DNA from 3 places in the Ralstonia sp. 110700041-2 genome. Region 3 is predicted to be linked to each of the others. Evidence: predicted binding sites of a transcription regulator. Region 3 holds the regulator's gene; each other region holds the start of a gene.
What was found. Region 3 encodes FNR, which switches genes on or off when oxygen is low (the NO sensors DNR and NnrR bind a similar motif). Its sites were predicted from a motif close to TTGATNNNNATCAA; they were not measured.

Region 1: the regulator FNR is predicted to act here: its motif matches at 2,023-2,036, upstream of ACUXH0_RS03435 (oxygen-binding di-iron domain-containing protein).
Region 2: the regulator FNR is predicted to act here: its motif matches at 2,459-2,472, upstream of hemN (oxygen-independent coproporphyrinogen III oxidase).

The regions. Positions count from the first base shown of each region.
Region 1 is NZ_JBSFAI010000002.1:184,508-189,875, forward strand. Features, by position in the region: gene gluQRS (tRNA glutamyl-Q(34) synthetase GluQRS) at 1-322, shown strand, start outside; gene ACUXH0_RS03430 (DEAD/DEAH box helicase) at 362-1,843, opposite strand; gene ACUXH0_RS03435 (oxygen-binding di-iron domain-containing protein) at 2,098-2,913, shown strand; gene ACUXH0_RS03440 (TetR/AcrR family transcriptional regulator) at 2,897-3,607, opposite strand; gene ACUXH0_RS03445 (AMP-binding protein) at 3,809-5,368, shown strand, end outside.
Region 2 is NZ_JBSFAI010000004.1:174,903-180,270, reverse strand. Features, by position in the region: gene pyk (pyruvate kinase) at 1-892, shown strand, start outside; gene hemN (oxygen-independent coproporphyrinogen III oxidase) at 917-2,401, opposite strand; gene ACUXH0_RS07580 (ABC transporter substrate-binding protein) at 2,656-3,744, shown strand; gene ACUXH0_RS07575 (UvrD-helicase domain-containing protein) at 4,286-5,368, opposite strand, start outside.
Region 3 is NZ_JBSFAI010000021.1:102,811-108,178, reverse strand. Features, by position in the region: gene ACUXH0_RS25220 (pseudouridine synthase) at 1-146, opposite strand, end outside; gene scpB (SMC-Scp complex subunit ScpB) at 237-1,079, opposite strand; gene ACUXH0_RS25210 (sulfite exporter TauE/SafE family protein) at 1,567-2,310, opposite strand; gene fnr (fumarate/nitrate reduction transcriptional regulator Fnr) at 2,487-3,215, shown strand; gene ACUXH0_RS25200 (hypothetical protein) at 3,237-3,491, opposite strand; gene ACUXH0_RS25195 (FixH family protein) at 3,488-3,715, opposite strand; gene ccoG (cytochrome c oxidase accessory protein CcoG) at 3,742-5,205, opposite strand; gene ccoP (cytochrome-c oxidase, cbb3-type subunit III) at 5,202-5,368, opposite strand, start outside.

The DNA of each region.
Region 1 (5,368 bases), on a different contig from region 3:
CGATGCCACGCAAGGCATCACGGACGTCGTGCGCGGCGCCGACCTGCTCGACTCGACGCCGCGCCAGATCTATCTGCAGCAGCTGCTCGGGCTGCCCGCGTTGCGCTATCTGCACGTGCCGGTGGTCGTGAACCCCGACGGCGAAAAACTCAGCAAGCAGACGGGCGCGCGCGCCATCAACCGTAGTCAACCGCTGGCCGCGTTGACGGAAGCGGCCCAACACCTCGGGCTCGACATTCGCGCGGGCGATGTGGAGGGGTTCTACCGGGACGCCGTCCCGGCATGGGCCAATCGCCTGGCACAACCTGCCCGGTGCGATTGACCCCGGCGGCTGGAGCGCCGCCGTTTTCAGTCGACTGACTTAACGCTTGCGCGGCACGCCACCGAGCAGCGCCGCGATCGGGCGCTTGGCGGTGCGCGGGTGACCGGCTGCTTGCGCTGGCTTGGCAGCCTCCGCCGATTCCGCTGGCACGGACGATTCGTACGGGCGATTGAAGAACGGGTCGTCGGAAGGGCGGAACGCCGGGCGCACGATCGTGTGATCGAGCACGCGGGTACCGTTGCGGTCTTCCCGCTCGCGGGAGCGGCGGACTTCGCTGCGGGCACGCTTTTCGTCGCGCTCGCGGCGCTCACGGTCACGCGCCTGTTCGCCGGTCGGATCGAAATCAGCCAGCTGCTCGCGCGGCAGGTTGCGCTTGATCAGCTTTTCGATGTCGGCCAGCAGGCGTTCATCGCCCGGGGCGAACAGCGACAGTGCATCACCGGAAGCACCGGCACGGCCCGTGCGGCCAATCCGGTGCACGTAGTCTTCTGCGTTGAACGGCAGGTCGAAGTTGATCACGCACGGCATCTGCGAGATATCGAGACCGCGCGCGGCAACGTCGGTGGCGACTAGTACATCAACGGTACCCTGCTTGAACGCCTCGAGCGTTTGCATGCGCTCGGTCTGCGTCTTGTCGCCGTGGATGGCGTTGGCGTTGATGCCTTCGCGCTCCAGCGCGCGCGCCAGGCGCGAGCAGCCGATCTTGCTGTTGGAGAACACGATGCACTGGCGCGGCAGGCCTTGCTCCGCGCGCTGGCGCAGCAGGTGCACGAGCGCGGCCTGCTTGTGGTTGTCCGGCACGGTGTAGATGACCTGACGGACGTTCTCTGCCGTGGCGTTGCTGCGTGCCACTTCAATAGTTTGCGGATGACGCAGGTAGCTCGCGGCCAGCCTCTTGATCTCGGGAGAGAACGTGGCCGAGAACAGCAGCGTCTGGCGGTGTGCCGGCAGCAGGTTGATGATGCGCTGCAGGTCGGGCAGAAAGCCCATGTCGAGCATGCGATCGGCTTCGTCCAGCACCAGCATGCGCACCTGCGACAGGTTCACGCTGCGCTGCTGCACGTGGTCGAGCAGGCGGCCCGGCGTGGCAACCAGGATTTCGACGCCGCGGCGCAATTGCTCGGTCTGCGGGTTCATGTCGACGCCCCCGAACACGACAGCGCTGCGCAACGCCGTGTACTTCGCGTACTTGGCAACGTTGTCGTACACCTGGTCGGCCAGTTCGCGTGTGGGCGTGAGGATCAGCGCCCGCACCGGGTGGCGCGCCGGCGACGCGCTCGTGTTGGCGTCGGGCAGCAGGTTATGGATGATCGGCAGCGAGAAACCGGCAGTCTTGCCGGTGCCGGTTTGCGCGGCGCCCATGACGTCGTGGCCGGCGGTCACCACCGGAATGGCTGCGGCCTGGATGGGCGTGGGCTTGGTGTAACCGCTTTCGGTCAGCGCGCGGAGGACGTCCGGATGCAGGCCGAAGCTGTCGAATGTCACCGATTCATTGGCCGGCGCTTCTGACGCTTCAGACATCGTTGCAGTATTCATAGGGGAGATGCGGCATGCCGGTTGGCATGGCGGCGCGCCAGACCCAAGCGGAGAATCCCGCGTGCGGCTCGCGCAAAGCGTTAAAGATCAAAAGTTTATCACGTGAGACCCCACCCGGGACGGATGATGGGCCCACCCAGGCCAATGCCGGCGCCACAGCTGCCTTGACACGGATCAAGTATGGCCGGCACGCGCTGCGCCACCATCCGGGCATTGCCACCTGCGCCCTGCCCTCTCCCATGGTCACCACGCTTTATGAATCGCCCGGACATGCCTGCCTGATGTTTTCCGACCTGGTCGACGATCACGACGACCTGCCAGTGCAGACCAACCAGTTCCTCATCGTCGATCACGGACACGGCGCGCTGATCGATCCGGGCGGCCAGATGACCTACAACGCGCTATTTCTGGCCATGAACCGGTACTTTCCGCCCAAGCAGCTCGACTACGTGCTGGCTTCGCATGCGGACCCGGACATCGTCGCGTCGGCGGGAAGGTGGCTCACGAGTTCCAGCTGCGACATCCTGATCTCGCGCGTGTGGGAGCGCTTTCTGCCGCATTTCTGCGCCGTCGGCAAGACCGAGGGGCGCATCGTGCCGATCCCGGATACGGGCATGGCGATTCCGCTGGGGCAATCGCACTTGCTGGCGGTACCGGCGCATTTCCTGCATTCGGAAGGCAATTTCCAGTTCTACGATCCGGTGTCGCGCATCCTGTTCTCGGGCGATCTGGGAGCATCGATGGTGCACGCCAACGTGGCCGCCAAACCCGTGGACGATTTTGATGCGCACCTGCCGCTCATGGCACCTTTCCACCGTCGCTACATGAGCGGCAACCGCGTATGCCGGCTGTGGGCGCAGATGGTGCGCGGATTGCAGATCGAATGGATCGTGCCGCAGCACGGCCAGCCCTTCCGCGGGTCGGCCATGGTCAACCGGTTCATCGATTGGGTGGAAACGCTCGACTGCGGCATCGACCTGATGACGCCAGAGCTCTTCCGTCTGCCCGCCTTGCCGAACGCACCGGCGGGCGCGACGCTCAGGGCGCGGGCTTAGCTGCCGGGCTCGGGGCGGCGGGCAGGATGATCTTCATCATGGCGCCCGACAGTTCGACGGCCAGCACCTGCGCATCGATGCGCGACGGGTCGTGCCAGGTGTACATGAAGCCCATGACGCCGCCCATCGAGTGCGCCGCGACACGCGCATCGCCAAAGTCGAACACGCCGGCGCGCTTGCCCTCGTCGAGCAGCGCATAGAGATCGCGGTAGTAACCGCGCGACATGCCGTGCAGCCATTCCACAGTTTCGGGGCGCAGGTATTGGCGGTCACGATACGTCAGCGCAGCGGCGTAGTGACAGTCGATGCAACGGCGCGCCATTTCCAGCAGACACGCCTGCAAGCGCTCTCGCACAGGCAGCGCCGGGTTGGCGGTTTCGCGGATGGCCGACAGGCAGATCTGCGCGGCCTCGCGGCACAGGATGTCGAAAATCTCGTACTTGTCGGTGAAGTAGTAGTACACCGCCGGCTTGGTCACCCCAAGCGCGTTGCACAGGTCGCTCATCGTCATGCCGGCATAGCCCTTCGTGAAGAAGAGCTGCGCAGCCGTGTCGAGAATCTGCCGGCGGCGGGCCTCCTGCCGCTCGGCGATGTGGGGGCGCGTGGCCGGCGGTGTGATGCTGGGGGCGTCGGCGGCCCCGATGTCAGCAGACGGATGCGCGTCAGGAACGGCAGATTTGCGGGCGGTGGACATGGCGCATATTTTCGCATGTCGCCTGCAGATGCGCCGGGGCATGCGCGCATCTTGGCGACATCTTCGCTTCCCGATGCTTGACGCATCAAAGAACGCTTTCTATATTCTTACCCGTTGGTATAAAAAATTACTTTTCAGTATAGATAGTGCGGCGCCACGTTGCGAACGCACTGCACAACCCAACGGAGACAAGCTTTGGCGATGGACGAGTCCGAGTATCTCGGCCGCGTTCGCGCGCTCTGGGCGCGCGCATGGCCGGTCGATACCCCACGTGAGCCGCATTACCCGATCGGGCGCGTTGCCCTTACCGACTATCTGCGGCATTGGGCGCGCACCACGCCAGACAAGCCAGCGATCCATTTCTACGGGCACGACACGACGTTCGCCCAGCTTGACGATCTCTCCGACCGCGTCGCCGCCCTGCTCGCGCAACACGGCATTGGCGCGGGCGACCGCGTGGCCGTGTTCCTGTCGAACTGTCCGCAGTTCAATGCGGTGTTCTTCGGCATCCTCAAGCTGGGCGCCGTGTATGTGCCGATCAGCCCGCTGTCGCAGCGCGCGGAGTTGATGCATGCGCTGGGCGACGCGACACCGCGCGCCATCGTCACGCTGGACCGCCTCATGCCGCTCGTGCGTGACGTGCGCGCCGAAACATCGATCGAGCACGCCTTCGTCACACGTTACGCAGACGTGCTCCCCGCAGAGCCGACGCTGCCGCTCCCGGCAATGCTGACCGAACCGCCGCTGGCCTGCGGCGATGCAATCGACTTGTTGCCCGCATTGGCACAGACCACGCCGATCCCCCTGCCGGCGGGTTCGCTCGATGCGGTTGCCGCGCTCAACTACACCGGCGGCACGACGGGGCTGCCGAAGGGCTGCATCCACACCCAGGGCGACATGGTCGATATGGCGGCCGCCTTCTCGACCGTGTCGCTGCGCGCGGATGCGGACACCGTCATGCTCAGCTTCTATCCGCAGTTCTGGATTGCGGGCGAAAACACCGGGCTGATCTTCCCTGCCTTCCTTGGCGTGCCACTGGTGTTGCTCGCGCGTTGGGATGCGGAGGCCTTCATGGCTGGCGTGCAGCGCTATCGCGTGACCAACGGCTCGATGCTGGTCGATAGCGCCGCCGAGGTGATGGCGCATCCACGCGTGCATGCGTACGACTTACGCTCGCTGCGACATACGGGCGTGTCGTCATTTGTGAAGAAGCTGAACCCCGAATACCGCCGCGCGTGGCGCGAACTGACCGGCTCGACGATGGCCGAGAGCGCCTGGGGCATGACGGAAACACAGACTTGCAACAGCTTCACTGTCGGCATGCAGGACGATGATTTCGATCTGCGCTCGCAGCCGATTTTCGTGGGCCTGCCGGTGCCCGGCACCGATTTCAAGATCTGCAATTTCGACACGCACGACCTAGTGCCAATCGGCGCCGAAGGCGAACTCTGCGTACGCACGCCCACGCTGCTCAAAGGCTACTGGAACAAGCCCGAAGCAACCGCCCAAACACTGCGCGACGGCTGGTTCCACACCGGCGACATCGGCTGCATCGACGAACAGGGCTACGTCCACTATCTCGGTCGCCGCAAGGAGATGCTCAAGGTCAATGGCATGAGCGTGTTCCCGGCGGAGATCGAGGCCATGCTGGGCAAGCACCCGGCCATCCTGGGTTCTGCCGTGGTAGGCCGCGCCGACGAACACCGAGGCCAGCTTCCCGTCGCCTTCGTGATGCTGCGCCCCGAGGCCGTCGGCACGCTG
Region 2 (5,368 bases), on a different contig from region 3:
GCGCGCCGAAGATGTGATCGCCGCACGCGAGATCATTGGCGACCGCGCCGGGCTGCTCTCCAAGATCGAGAAGCCCGCAGCGCTGCTGCATCTGGAAGACATCGTGCAGGCCTCCGACGCGCTGATGGTGGCGCGTGGTGATCTGGGCGTCGAGCTGCCGCCCGAGCGCGTGCCCGGCGTGCAGAAGTGCATCCTGCGCATGGCGCGCCAGCACGGCAAGCCGGTGGTCGTGGCCACGCAGATGCTGGAATCGATGATCGAAGCGCCAGTGCCGACACGTGCCGAAGCCTCCGACGTGGCCAGCGCCGTGTACGACGGCACCGATGCCGTGATGCTGTCGGCCGAGTCGGCCAGCGGCAAGCATCCGGTGGCGGCGGTCAGCATCATGAACCGCATCATTGCCGAGACCGAGCGCGACCCGCTGTACCGCAACCTGATCGACGCGCAGCATCAACCGCCGCTGCCCACGCGCCAGGATGCCATCTGCGCAGCCCTGCGCGACGTCACGCACATCCTGGGTGCAGTGGCTACCGTCACCTACACGTCCAGCGGCAAGACGAGCCTGCGCGCCGCACGCGAGCGGCCACTGGCGCCCATCGTCAGCATCACGCCGCGCCTGGATACAGCGCGCCGGCTGGCGATCGCGTGGGGCGTGCATAGCACGGTCAGCCCCGATGTGAGCAATGTCGACGAGATGGTGGACGCGGCGTGCCGCGCCGCCGCGCGTGAAGGCTTTGCCGTGTCGGGCGACCAGATCGCCATCACGGCGGGCATGCCGTTCGGTCAGGCCGGGTCAACCAACCTGCTGCGCCTGGCAGAAATATGGCCACAGACGTTGGTCAGCGCCCAGACGCAAACCACTGCACTGCAGCCCGAACCGGCAACGGTCTGACGTGGCTTCGGGCCAGCAGGAAGGTCAGACCACCTTGGAGTAGCGCGGGACAAAGGTGACGGGCTTGCCCTCGGCTTCCATCGCGCGCTCCGTGCCCGCCTCGCGCAGGTGCGCATCGAACACCATCGCGATGCGGCGCACGAGCAGCCGCCCTTGCGGTGTGATGACGATGCGCTCGTCCCCGACCTTCACCAGCCCGGCTTCTTCCAGCGGCGCCAGCGCCTGCAACTCGTCCGCAAAACTGCGCTTGAAGTCCAGCCCGTGGCGCGCGCCGAATGCGCGCATGTTCAATTCAAATCCGCACATCAGCTCGCCGATCAGCGCGCGGCGCACGTGATCGTCCGGCGTGAGCGACATGCCGCGCAGCACGGCCAGCTCGCCTGCGTCGATGCGAGCGTAGTACGCGTCGAGATCCTTTTCGTTCTGCGCATACACATCGCCCACGCGGCTGATGGCGGACACGCCAAACGCCAGCATGTCGCAATCGGCGTGCGTGGAATAGCCCTGGAAATTGCGCTGCAGCCGCCCTTCACGCTGTGCGACGGCGAGTGCATCGTCAGGCCGCGCAAAGTGATCCATGCCGATGTAGACATAGCCTTCGGCGACGAGCCGCTCGACCGTCATGGCGAGCAAGTCGAGCTTTTCGTCGGCGGTAGGCAGCGTGAGCATGTCGATGCGGCGCTGCGCCTTGAACAGGTGCGGCAGATGCGCATAGCTGTAGACGGACAGCCGATCGGGCGCCATCTCCAGCACGCGATCCAGCGTGGCGTTGAAGGTTTCCGTGCGCTGATATGGCAAGCCGTAGATCAGGTCGAAGCTGATCGACTCGAAGCCCAGCCGGCGCGCGGTGTCGACCACGCGACGTGTCTCTTCCACGCTTTGGATGCGGTGGACCGCGCGCTGGACGTCGGGGTCAAAGTCTTGGATGCCCAGGCTTGCGCGGTTGAAACCGATCTCGGCCAATACTTCGAGCGTGGCGTCGTCGGCATGGCGCGGGTCGAGTTCGACGGAGATCTCCCCATCGTTGGCCACGTCGAAATGCTCGCGCGTGGCGGCCATCACGGCACGCATTTCGTCGTGCGCAAGAAAAGTCGGCGTGCCGCCGCCCCAATGCAACTGCGTCACGCGGCGCAGTGGGCCGATCTGGTTGGCGACCATCGCCATCTCGCGGGCGAGCGTTTCAACGTACCGTGCGCTGCGGGAGTGATCCTTTGTGATGACCTTGTTGCAGCCGCAGTAGTAGCAAAGGTTCGCGCAGAACGGCAGGTGCATGTACAGCGACAGCGGCGCATGCAGCGCGGGCGCGATCGCGGCGCGGCGGTGCAAGGCGTCGAGGTAATCGGCGTTGCCGAATTTGTTGTGAAAGCGGTCGGCCGTTGGGTACGAGGTGTAGCGCGGGCCGTGCGTATCAAAGCGCTGCGCGAGCGCGCGCACCTGCGGCGCCGACCAGCGGAAGGCGGTGTCATTTGCGGCGGACGGATTGTCGGCCGGCTTGGCGAACGGAAACATGGGGGCGATCGTTGTGGGGGCGATGCCTCATCCTAAAACTGCGATGTGGGCGCCGCGTTGATGTGTGTCAACGTCCGTCAACGCCTGTTCAAACGCGCCTCACCCTCCGTTGGGAGGGCCCCAACTTCACCGATCTGTCATGTTCTGCCCCCTAACATCGGCGATCGGCGCCAAGGGCTCGTCGCCCGTCGTACGCAGGCCGTCAAAACAACACAACAGCACAGGCCGTCGACTCGTCTTTTGGGGGAAGCACCATGTGGCAGAGACTGGCACGCCGCGGCGCGTGCGCACTGGCCTGGGCGGCCGTCACGCTGACGGCGCATGCGCAAGGCACGTCGTTCGTCGTGGGGCAACTGATCGAGCGCGGCGCAGACCAGGCCGACTATGCGCGCGACTTCATGGCGGGCGCCAAGGTGGCTTTCGATGCAGCCAACCAGAGCGGCGGCATCAAGGGCCGGCGCATCAGCCTCGTCCGGCGCGAGGCGGCGCTCAACGAAGCCATCCCGCAGGCCGTTGACATGATCGAACGCGACCATGTCGAGTTGCTCTTTGGCGTAAGCGAACGCTTGCTGCCGGTGCTGGCAGCGTCTCCCGAGATCGCACGGCGCAATGTGCCGTTGCTCGCCCCGCTCTCAGGTGCGACGTCGACCGCCGACAACGTTTTGTTCATCCGCCCCGATTACGACCACGAAATCGTCGCCGCGCACAACCGGCTGCGGCAGTTCGGCATGCGGCGGATTGCACTCGTCACGGCAGCGGGCTTCGATCCGCAACTCGGGGTGCGTCTGCGTGGCTCGATCGCCAAGGGAAATGCTGCCGAAACGCTGGACCTTTACACACTTACCGGAGACCCGGCCGAGCTTGCGGCCCGCATCGCGCCGACAAAGCCAACAGCGGTGATCATCGCCGGCGACACGCTCACCTACGCCACCGTCGGACGTGCGCTGGCGCAGCAGGGCTGGTATGGCTTTCTGGTCGGGCTGTCGTCCGTCAACCCTCAAGTGGCGCGCGAAATCCTGGGCTCCGGCTACAGCGGCGGCATGCTGCTCGCCCAGACGGTGCCAAACCCGGCCAGCGGCGTCACCAAAGTCGCGCGCGAGCATATGGCGCGGATGAAGCAGTTTCTGGATGAACCGCCTTCCGCTGCGACGCTATCGGGGTATATCGCCGCGGTGTATTTGATTCAGGCGATGAATGCCGCGGGCGGCAAGATGACCGGCGTGGAACTGCGGCGCGCGTTGCAGACGCGCGTTGATGTGGGCGGGTTCACGCTGGATTTCACGCGTGGAAATCGGGGAAGCGAGTTTGTTGATCTGAATTACATTCAGGGAGCGGGGAATTGATTCTGGCTTGGTGGTCCGCCCTCCTTTCGTTCCCTGCCGGGACCGACTTACTTTTCTTTGTCTTGCCAAAGAAAGTAAGCAAAGAAAGGCGCGCCCGAGATGGCGACTTCCCCTTGAATTTGTGTGACCGTGCGGGGAAGGAGGCAAACTCGCTGCGCTCAGACAAGCCTCCTTCCTTTTCCAGCCCGCTCACAAAAATTCAAGGCGCCATCAAGGGCTCAACGTCAAAAGAGAAAGGCCAACCCGTCGTGAGGTTGGCCTTTTCGTTTGGGCTTGCGCCCCGAGGGTGTGGCTTTTGTCCTTTGACTTTCCTGCCCTAGATGGCGCCTTCAATTTTCGTAAGCGGGCGGAAAAAAGGCGGGGAACTGTCTGAGCGCAGCGAGTTTTCCCCGCCTCCGCCCGGTTACGGAAATTGAAGGAATCTTTCGCCATCTCGGGCGCGCCTTTCTTTGCTTACTTTCTTTGGCAAGACAAAGAAAGTGAGTCAGCCCCGGCAGGGGATGAAACAAGGGATGCACCAAAACCAAAAACCAAAACCCCCTCACGAAGCCACAGGTTTCTTAGCCGCCAACAACCCCTTCAACGCCCCCAACCGATCCTTCGGCGACATCGCCGGCATGGTGTCCTCCGGCGTCGGGCCGGCATCTTCCCCAAGCTTCATCTCGGCGATATAGCGCGACGGCTCACACACCACCGTCTCTCTCGCGCGCTTGCGCTTCTTGCACCAGCTGATATGCAGGCTGCGCTGTGCCCGCGTGATACCCACATACATCAGCCGCCGTTCTTCTTCGATCTTCTCGTCGGTCAACTCATCGTCTTCGCGGCAGTGCGGCAGGATGCCCTCTTCCACGCCGACCAGGAACACGTGCGGATACTCCAGCCCCTTGCTCGCATGCAGCGTGGACAGGCGCACCGCATCCGGGTCCTCTTCCCGGCCTTCGAGCATGCTGATCAGCGCGATGGTCTGCGTGAGTTCCAGCAGGTTCTTGCCGGCGTCCATCAGGCCATCGGCATTGTCGAAACCGGTGGCGTCTTCTTCGCTTTCCTTCTCCGGCTTGGTGCCCTTGCGCTTGAGCCAGTCGAGAAACTCCAGCACGTTGGTCCACTTGTTCTGGGCCTGGCGCTCGTCATAGGTGTCGTACAGGTAGGCCTCGTAATGGATGCCTTCCATCATCTCGTCGAGCAGCGTGGCAGCAGGCTCCTTGGCGGCGCGGTCCGACAGCCGCACGATGAACTCGCAGAACACGCGCAACGGCTCAAGCTGGCGCGGCGCAAGCTGTGCTTCGATACCACCCATCATCGCCGCCTCGAACAGCGACACCTTGGCCTGCCCCGCAAACGAACCCAGCACTTCGAGCGTCGCATTCCCCACGCCGCGCTTGGGTGTGGTGATGGCGCGGATGAACGCAGGATCATCATCCGCGTTGGCAATCAGGCGCAGATACGCGCACAGATCCTTGATCTCGGCCTTGTCGAAAAAGCTCTGCCCACCCGAGAGCACGTACGGAATGCGCTCGCGCCGCAGGATCTGCTCGAACAGACGCGCCTGGAAGTTGCCGCGATACAGAATCGCGTAATCCCGAAACTGCGCGCGGCGCTCGAACTTGTGGGCGGACAGCTTGAA
Region 3 (5,368 bases):
TCGCCCTCAGGGCGACCATCCTGCTGCTGGCGGCGCGAAGCCACGAGGTTGCGCAAGCCTCGGCGCAATCCCTTGCGGCGAGGGGTGGCCTCAGTCCCATCACCGCCGTCTTGTCGCGGCGGCTGAGCGTCGGCGTCGGCCGGCATACGTGTATCCATGGAATCTGGCTGGGTGCTCACAACGTCTTTCAAATCTAGGGGTTCAAGCCATCCGCCGACTGCACGGCGGGCATGGCATTACGAATGTTCATTGGCGGGAGCTGCTGGCAACTCGACCGGTGTTTTGTGTTCAGGCCCTGACGCAACCTCGGTCGCACTCACCGCTTGCGCCTCGGTTTCCAGGGCCGGTTCCTCGCGCGGCGCGATCTCAGGCTGCGCCGGCGTTTCACCGGCCACCACAACGGAAGCCTCGGCAACCGGCGATCCGGCCGGTTCCTCCACCGAAGCCGCTGCGCTTTCCGCGCCCTCCGGCGCGTCGTTGACCAACGCTGTCAGCTCTTCCACCGCAATTGCGCCGCCCTCGAACTCAATGGCGCCCTGCTCCAGCAGGCTGGCCTGCGCCTGGGCGCGGGCATCTTCGAGCGGCGGCAGCTCGTCCAGCGAGCGCAAGCCAAGGTCATCGAGAAACTGCTTGGTCGTCGCATACAGCGCAGGGCGACCCGGCACGTCGCGATGACCGATGACTTCGATCCAGCCGCGGTCTTCAATCTGCTTGATGACCTGCGTGTTGACCGTAACACCGCGAATGTCTTCGATATCGCCGCGCGTGACCGGCTGGCGGTAAGCGATGATCGCAAGTGTCTCCATCACCGCGCGCGAGTACTTGGGTGGTTTTTCCGGGTGCAGGCGGTCGAGATACACACGCATCTCGGGGCGGCTCTGCAGGCGCCAGCCGGAGGCCAGTGCAACCAGTTCGACACCGCGATTCAGCCAGTCCTGGCGCAGCTCTTCGAGCAGCACACGAATGGTGTCTGCGGAAACATCTTCGTCGAACAGCTTGCGCAAGTCATTGACTCGCAACGGGTCCTGCGCGCAGATCAGCGCGGTTTCGAGGACGATCTTCGCCTCTTGGGTATTCATCGGGTTGAGCGGCTCGTCATTGCTCGCGCGCGGCCAGTCGCCGTCACGCTTGAGGTTTGTCGTCCCGCCGCGACGCTCGCGGCATTTCTGATTGCTATTGCCCGCCCGGGCCCGGCGCGCGAAGGCCAATTGATTCAATTGGGCCCTGCACCGAAACGCAGTGGCTATGCCCGCAAAGTAAGGGCCGGAGGAGCAAGTTGATCCGGTGCCGGTCAGGCACCACAAGGGCAATTTCTTCCGCCGCCATGTGGACGGATACTGCACCGGACGACTACCAAGAAGAACGGCAGTCCGCCCGAATCGACTGTCCAGGGTGACACTACCGCTGGAAGGCATCGCTTGGCGCCGCGCTTGGGATTGTTGATTTACGCGGGTGGCGAATCGAATTGCTGTCGATTGTAGGGCAATTTCCAGCGGCGCCGCAACCGGGAAGATGATCTAGCCTCCCATCCAAGGCCGGATGGCGATTTACGCGTGCTTTAAACGACTACAGCACCAGACAGAATCCGTGTGCGTTGAGCATCTCTGGCAGCCAGATCGTGTGCACCAGCCCCCATATCCCGAACCCCGCAATGGCGATGCCGGCCGCGCCACGCACCCACCGGCGGCGCGACAAGCCGCGCAGCCACCCAGCGAAGCCAGACATCATCAACAGGTTGGGCAGTGTACCTGCACCAAAGGCGAGCATGACCACAGCCCCGGAGGCAGCGTTGCCTGCCAGCAACGCCACAGCCAATGCGCCGTAGACCATGCCGCACGGCACCAGTCCCCAGGCCATACCCGTGATATAGCGGCGTAGCAACGGCGGCTGACGTTGCAGCGTGCCGCCCAGTGTCGCAGCCCCCCGAGACAGGCGGCCAGCGACGCGGCCGAGCAAGCGCTCAAGCCACACACTGCGCCACGCATCTCCGGCGGAGCGCACGAGCAGCAAAATCCCATAGGTGAGTAGCAATACACTGGCGAAGGCAAACAAGCCGCGTTGAACCGGCAGCCATTGCTGGCGCCAGAAGGTCGCGCCCATCGCACCCATGATTGCGCCAAGCAGCGCGTAGGTGGTCAGCCGGCCGGCATGCATGACGACCTGCTCGAACCATAGTCGGCGACGCGACACGACCCGTACCGCCACAGTTCCACGTTCGGCTGCAAGTGCGATCCCGCTGCACATCGCCAGACAATGCACACCGCCGAGCAATGCGATGAGGAAAACGCTCAGAAGCGCTGCAGCACTCATCTTTCTGACGCTCTTTTGATATGGACCAAGGTTTTTGTTTTACTGTTGCGAACTAAGCGTAATTGACGCGTTTTGCCGCATCGGAAATGTCCGAGGACAAGAAGGTCGCCGTTATAATAAGCTGAGCTGCATCACAAGAATTACTCATTTCACTCTCCCGAAACTCGCCCCCGCCCGTGCTCACTCGAATCGCACTTACCGACCAAGCCTCGCGTTGCTCCACCTGTGTACTCGGGCAAATCTGCCTGCCGGTGGGAATGAACTCGGACGACGTGCGCAAGATGGACGATTTGGTCGGCGAGCGCATCCGCATTAAGAAGGGGCAATCGCTCTATTCGCTGGGGGAGCCGCTGGAAGCGGTTTACGGCATTCGTTTCGGTACGCTCAAAACCCATCTGACGCTCGAAGACGGCCGGCACCAGATCACGGGGTTTCACCTGCCAGGCGAAATCGTCGGGCTCGATGGCATTGGCGATATGCGCCATGTGTCGGATGCCACCGCGCTCGAAGATACCGAAGTCTGCGTGGTGCGCTACGACGAGTTGCAACACCTTTCGCGTCGGCTGCCTTCGCTGCAGCATCAGTTCCTGCGCATCATGAGCAAGGAGATCTCGCAGGATCATCTGATGCTGCTCACGCTCGGTTCCATGCGTGCGGAGGAGCGTCTGGCAGCGTTCCTGCTCAACCTCTCGAAGCGTTCAGCCCAGCGGGGTTATTCGTCAACCGAATTTGTGCTGCGCATGAGCCGCGAAGAGCTGGGCAGCTATCTGGGCCTCAAGCTCGAAACCGTCAGCCGCCTGTTCTCGCGCTTTGCCGAAGCGGGTCTCATCCAGATCCGCCAACGCCACGTCAAACTGATCGACCTGGCCGGCCTGCGCCAGGTCATGAGCGGTCAAGCCGCTTGAGGCTCCTTCCATGGCGCCCGCTCACACGAGCGGGTGTTCATGCGCTTCCAGTTTGCCGATGCCCGGGGACACGTAGAGCGTCAGCGCGCTCGACAATCCGCACAGCAACCAGAACACAAAGAACGATACCGTGTAGACCGCCTGGGCCGACACGGTGATCTGTTCGCCGAAGAAACGCAGGTCGGCGGGGTCCACCACTGCAAAGACCACCAGTTCAGCCAACGCGGCCGACAGAAATGCCGGCCACAGAATCCACATCAGCAGTCGACGCTTCATCGGGCCTCCGCGTGAATACCATGTGCCGGCGCGACGGTCGTCTTTTCAACGACCAAACCGTGGCGCACGACGTTGTCGTGAATAACGGCGTCGGGATGCGACATCGCCAGCCAGATGGTGACGCCGCAGCCGATCATGGCGACAAACGGCCCAGCCATCAGGAGCCACGGCCAGGGCTCGCGCCACCAGGGACGGGCCTGCGCGGAAGATTGCGTTGCGTGCATCGTTGCCTCCTGTTGGGGATGCCGCATCAGCGCGGCACGATGAAGCTCGACGGTTCGCGCAGTACGAGGCTGGCGCTACCGCTGTCTGCGTGGATGACGAAACGGATTTTGTGCGAGCCGGGGGCGGCATCATCGGCCGGCCGGCGTACGCGCACTGGCAGCAGTCGGTTGGCCGCCGGTGGCAGCTCCAGTGTGGTCGACTCGCCACGACCGCCCTGCACATCCAGTTCCGGCATGCCCTCTGCTGTGATGGTCACGCGCATGGGGAGCTCGGACGCGTTCATCAACTGCAGGCGGTAAACGTTCTCGATCTTGCCCCCGTCCACTTCACGCGCCAGTGCACCACGATCACGAATCACGTCAACCTTGAGCGGCTGACGCATGGCCAATGCCACGATGAAGCCGGTGATGAGCACAAGCATGATCCCGGTATAGATCAGCACGCGCGGACGCAGCAGATGTCGCCGGGCGTCCTTCGGGCTGAGCCGATCGCGCATTGCGCGTTCGGACGTATAGCGGATCAGACCGCGCGGGTAGCGCATCTTGTCCATGACCTGATCGCAGGCATCAATGCAGGCGCCGCAACCAATGCATTCGTATTGCAGCCCTTGGCGGATGTCGATGCCGGTCGGGCACACCTGTACACAGATGCTGCAGTCGACGCAGGAACCCAGACCTTGCGCTTCGAAATCGGCGTTGCGCGAACGACTGCCGCGCGGCTCGCCGCGCAGGGTGTCATAAGTCACGACGTAGGTATCGGGATCGACCATCACGCTCTGGAAACGAGCGTAGGGACACATGTAGCGGCACACCTGCTCGCGCATGAAACCGGCGTTGCCCCATGTCGCGAATGCGTAGAAGAGCATCCAGAAAGTCTGCCAAGGGCCGAGCGACAGCGTCCAGGTCTCCATGCCCAGATCGCGGATCGGCGTGAAGAAGCCCACGAAGGTGAAGCCCGTCCACAACGCGATCAGCACCCAGGCCGAATGCTTGGTGACCTTGAGACGCAGCTTGCGCAGGCTCCAACGCTCACCGTCGAGCCGGATGCGGGCAAAGCGGTCGCCTTCGACATGGCGCTCGATCCACATGAAGATTTCGGTGTAGACCGTCTGCGGGCAGGCGTAGCCGCAAAAGAGCCGGCCCGCCACCGCCGTGAACAGGAACAGCGCCAGCGCCGATAGCACCAGCAGCACTGCCAGATAGATGACATCCTGCGGCCACAACACGAGGCCAAAGAGGTAGAACTTGCGAGCGCCCAGGTCGAACAGCACTGCTTGGCGACCATTCCACTGAAACCACGGCAAGCCATAAAAGATGGCTTGCGTGGCCAACACCAGCCAGACGCGCCAACGCGCAAAGGCGCCTGTTACGGCGCGCGGATAGATCTTGCGCCGGACCTCATAGAGCATCTGCTCGGTCGGTGCGTCCTCGGCGCCCGCCGCCGCAGTGGCGGGCGTCATCGGGCGCCAGGCTGGTTCTTTGTCGCTCATTGCGCGTGACTCGTGTTGCTGTTCGACAGACCCCAGACATAGGCCGCCAGCATGCGGATTTTCTCCGGCGAGAGCAGGTTCTCGTGTGCCGGCATCGTGTTGTCACGGCCTTTGAGGATGGTCTCGACGATGGTCGCTTCCGAACTGCCGTACAGCCAGACGC